2 regions of the Serratia sp. TSA_105.2 genome follow, and region 2 is predicted to be linked to the other one. Evidence: predicted binding sites of a transcription regulator. Region 2 holds the regulator's gene; the other holds the start of a gene.
The links. The regulator Fur, encoded in region 2, represses iron uptake genes when iron is present. The targets are predictions, from matches to a motif close to ATAATAATGAGAACNACTATCAA.
Positions count from the first base shown of each region.

Region 1: the regulator Fur is predicted to act here: its motif matches at 1,235-1,257, upstream of ACUTSC_RS01350 (TonB-dependent siderophore receptor).

Region 1 is NZ_JBQZFT010000001.1:309,494-311,902, forward strand. It holds gene ACUTSC_RS01350 (TonB-dependent siderophore receptor) at 1-1,185, opposite strand, end outside; gene ACUTSC_RS01355 (ABC transporter substrate-binding protein) at 1,345-2,409, opposite strand, start outside.
Region 2 is NZ_JBQZFT010000002.1:619,821-622,229, reverse strand. It holds gene ACUTSC_RS09385 (family 20 glycosylhydrolase) at 1-720, shown strand, start outside; gene fur (ferric iron uptake transcriptional regulator) at 965-1,411, opposite strand; gene fldA (flavodoxin FldA) at 1,741-2,280, opposite strand.

The sequences.
Region 1 (2,409 bases), on a different contig from region 2:
CGGGGTGTCCGGCGTCGAGCCGATATTCGCCGGGTTATACCAGGCCGAACGCGACGCCTTTTCATCCATGGTTTCATTCAGGTAACGGTAACCGAGGGTGATCTCGTGCGCCATATCCCAGAAGCGGAAGACTTGCGAATAGCTTGGTTCGATAGCCCAGGTTGAATAGTGACGCGGATAGGAGACCATGCGCCGCTGGCCCGCGTTTTTGCCGGTGCCTTCCGATTCGATGTTGCTGCCGCGGTAGCTGTCGGTGAAGTAGGTCAACACTTCGAACTGCTTGTCGTCTTCCTGATGTTTGTACTTGAACGACATATCCTTGCGGCGGCCTTCGAACTGGTCCCACGGCCGCGTGGACTGGAACGGGTTCTGCGCGTACTGCGCGGTGCTCAGCCCGCCAGGCATGCCGGCTTTGGCGTCGTAGTAGTGAAAATTGGCCAACAGTTCGTCGCGATCGGTAAACGCATAACGCGTTTTCAGCATGAAATCGTCGATGTCGGTGTTGTCGTTGTTGTCGCGGTAACCCTGGCCGTGCAGGCCGGAATAGAGCAGCTCGGCGCCGAAGCCGTTGTCTGCGGTGCCGCCCACGGAGGCGCTGGTCAGGGTCTTCAGGCCGCCGTGGCTGGCGCCCTGGGTTTGTACGCTGGCGGTGCCGCCAAACGTTTTGGGAATGTCTCGGGTAACGAAGTTGATCACGCCGCCGACGTTCTGCGGCCCGTAGCGGACTGCGCCGCCGCCGCGCACCACGTCCACCGATTGCAGATTACCGATAGACAGCGGAGCCATCGACAGCTGCGGCTGGCCGTAAGGCGCGACCGCCAGCGGGACGCCGTCCATCAGAATGGTGGAGCGTGGAGAAAGACGCGAAGTCAGGCCGCGCACACCGACGTTGAGCGAGATGTCGCTGCCGCCGGTGCCGTTGCTGTCGCGCACCTGCACGCCGGGCACGCCGCGCAGGCTATCGGCGATGGTCTGGTCGCCTTGCTCGTGCATCTGCTGCTGGGTGACGATGGAACGCGCGCCCGGATGGTTGAGCAGCACCGAACTGGTATCAGGGTTGTCCAGCCAGTTGCCGACGACGGTCACGGTGTCGGTATCGTTTTGAGATGAGTTATCAGTAGCAAGGACAGGGAACGCGACGGCGATGGAAGCCGTCAGCAGGGAAAGCCGAAAAAGAGGTGACATAATAATGCCTTAAGAGTTTCAGACCCGGATGTATTTTTTAGAAAAGACAATCTTAATGATAATTATTGGCAAGTAAATAGAATTGTTACGGGATAGTTAAGCGGGTAACTAAATAATGAATGCGGGAAACAGGACCCGGCTGGCGGGCCCTGGCGGGGGTTATTGCGGCGTAAGCCAGAAGACGCCGCTGTAATCCAGCGCGGTGAATTTCTGGTGCACCATTTCGATATCCGCTTGCGGATCAATATCTTTAAACAGCGCCGGGTGCAGGAATTTGGCGATCGCCTCAACGGCGATAAAGTTGAGCGGCGTGTCGTAAAATTGATGGTAAATCGCCATCACGCGTTTTTCTTTCACCGCTTTCAGCACGTTAATGCCGGTGCGATCCAGCAGATGCGCCAGTTTCTTTTGGCTGGTGGCCATATCGGTGGTGTAACCCAGCGGCACCGCCAGCGTGCCGCGATGCCCGCGGCTCCAGTCGGCGCCGGTCAGCAGATAGAAATCCGGGTTGCTGCTAATCACCTGCTCGACATTCACTTCACCGCCCATGTCTGAAAACAGCTTACTGCCGATATTGTTGCCGCCAGCGGTATCGATGAACTGCCCGAAGCTGCCTTTGCCGAAGGTGTTGCAGCACTGTTCGCCTTTGATGCCGGCGCTGCGCTCGATAAAGACGCTGGGGCGTTGCTCCGGCTTCAGCGTGGCGACCCGCTGCCGTACCAGTTCGAGGCGCTGCTGATAGAGACGGATAAAGGCGTCGGCGTTGGGCTGCTCGTCAAACACTTTACCCAACAGCGTCATGCTGGCGACGGTATTGGTCAGCGGCTGCTGGCGAAAATCGATGATCAGCACCGGGATGCCGACTTTTTCCAACTGGGTCAGTACGCCGCTGTCTTTCAATTTGCTCAGCAGGCCGATGTCGAAAATGATCAGATCCGGTTGGCGCACCACCGCGCTTTCCACGCTGAAATCACTGGTGTAGGGATTGTCGAAGGTAGGGATTTGCATGACCTGCGGAAATTTTTTCGCGTAGGCTTCAACCAGGTCCGGCGCTTTGACCTTCAGCGAGTTGTCCCAGGCGATGATGTTTTTCAGCGGCTGCTGTGGGTGCAGAATATTCAGCGCCAGCAGCGCGCGAGCGTCGGCCAGAATAACGCGTTTGGCCGGTTGCGGCAGGGTGACCTGGCGGCCGGCGACATCGGTGACGACGATCGGCGCGGCTTG
Region 2 (2,409 bases):
TTCGATAGCGTCAACGACTGGGCCAACAAAGGGTATGAAGTGGTGGTTTCCAACCCGGACTACGTCTATATGGACTTCCCTTACGAGGTGAACCCGGACGAGCGCGGTTACTACTGGGGCACCCGCTTCAGCGACGAGCGCAAGGTGTTCAGCTTCGCGCCGGACAACATGCCACAGAACGCGGAAACCTCGGTCGACCGCGACGGCAACCACTTCAACGCCAAGAGCGACAAGCCGTGGCCGGGTGCCTACGGGCTGTCCGCTCAGCTGTGGAGCGAAACCCAGCGCACCGATCCGCAGATGGAATACATGATCTTCCCACGCGCGCTGTCAGTGGCTGAACGCGCCTGGCACCGCGCCGGTTGGGAGCAGGACTATCGCGCCGGCCGCGAATACAAAGGCGGGGAAACCCACTTTGTCGATACCAAGACGCTGGAGAAAGACTGGCTGCGCTTCGCCAATATCCTGGGGCAGCGTGAACTGGCCAAGCTGGACAAGGGCGGCGTCGCTTATCGTCTGCCGGTGCCGGGCGCACGCGTAGCGGGCGGCAAGCTGGAGGCGAATATCGCGCTGCCGGGGTTGGGCATCGAGTACTCCACCGACGGCGGCAAGCAGTGGCAGCGCTATGACGCCAAGGCCAAGCCGGCGATCTCCGGTGAAGTGCAGGTGCGTTCGGTCAGCCCGGACGGCAAACGCTACAGCCGCGCCGAGAAGGTCTAGGCCCGGTGCAATGGCCTGCTGCCCTGGCGGCGGCCGTATAACGAAGGGGGAATGCGTTCGCCCGCGCGTGTCGGCGTAGGGCGGACGTTGTAGTGAGAGTAGTACGTGGAGTCGCTGTGCCGCTGCAATTGTGATATTTCATGACATGATTTTCCCCGGCCTGTCCGGGGATTTTTTTGTCTGCTGCACAGCGGGCATAAAAAAACCGCCTCGGTGTGAGGCGGTTTTTCATAGCCGGTCAGGCTTATTTCTTGTCGTGCAGCGTTTCGTCTTCGCGGCAGTCACCGGTTTCGCAGTGGCCGTACAGATACAGGCTGTGGTTGGTGAGCTTGATGCCGTGTTGCTTGGCGATATCACGCTGGCGCACTTCGATGGATTCGTCGCTGAATTCGATCACTTTGCCGCAGTCCAGGCAAATAAGATGATCGTGGTGATGCTGTTGGGTCAGCTCGAACACGGACTTGCCGCCTTCGAAATTGTGACGTGTCACAATGCCCGCATCGTCAAACTGGTTCAGTACGCGATAAACCGTTGCCAGCCCGATCTCTTCGCCCATATCAATCAGTTTTTTGTACAAATCTTCCGCACTGACGTGATGGCATTCCGGATTTTGCAGTACTTCCAGGATTTTGAGTCGCGGAAGCGTGACTTTTAAGCCGGCCTTCTTCAATGCGATGTTGTTGTCGGTCATGCGAATTCAGTCCTGTTACTATGCTAATCAAGTTGAGGCGTACTCGCCTGTGGCATCGGTCGGCACAAAGAGTTAATGCGTCTCATTATAGAACCGGTTGTACTAAATGGAAACCGCCGGTTGTTAACAAAGATATAATTGCACTATTGCATGTTTTGCATGCAACGCCTTGATGGATGGGATAAACCGATATCTCAGTCTACCGTGACGGGGTGGGAAGTTACAAATCTGTAGCTTCTATCGCAGCAATCCCTGCTGCCGATGACGGCCCTGTGGGCACACTATGCACTTTACAGGGCCTTTGTTCAACCTTTCGCCAGTGCCGGGGCTTAGCCGACGATATCGGCCAGGCTCAGCTCTTCGACGATCTGTTTGACCCAAGCGTCCACGCGCTCGTTGGTCAGCTCCGGCTGACGGTCTTCGTCGATCGCCAAACCGATGAAGTGGTCGTCGTCCGCCAGGCCTTTGGAGGCCTCGAAGTGGTAGCCTTTGGTCGGCCAGTGGCCCACGATGGCCGCGCCGCGCGGTTCGATGATGTCGCGAATGGTGCCCATCGCGTCACAGAAGTATTCCGCGTAGTCTTCCTGGTCGCCGCAGCCGAACAGCGCCACCAGTTTGCCGTTGAAGTCGACTTCTTCCAGCGTCGGGAAGAAATCATCCCAGTCACACTGCGCTTCACCGTAATACCAGGTCGGGATACCCAGCAGCAGGATATCGAACCCTTCCAGGTCTTCTTTGCTGCTTTTAGCGATGTCATGCACTTCAGAGACGTCGTCGCCAAACTGTTTCTGGAGAATTTTCTGGATCATTTTGGCAATGTTTTCGGTATTGCCAGTGTCGCTGCCAAAGAAAATGCCTACAGTAGCCATATCGCGTATAACCTTTAAATTCAAGTAATTGCATTACTCGACGCCGGCACTGCCGCCGCTGACGCCGATTAAAATGATGCCATGGCAAGAGCCTTTCGCCTCCGGGGCGGGCGCCGACAGGCGCAGTCT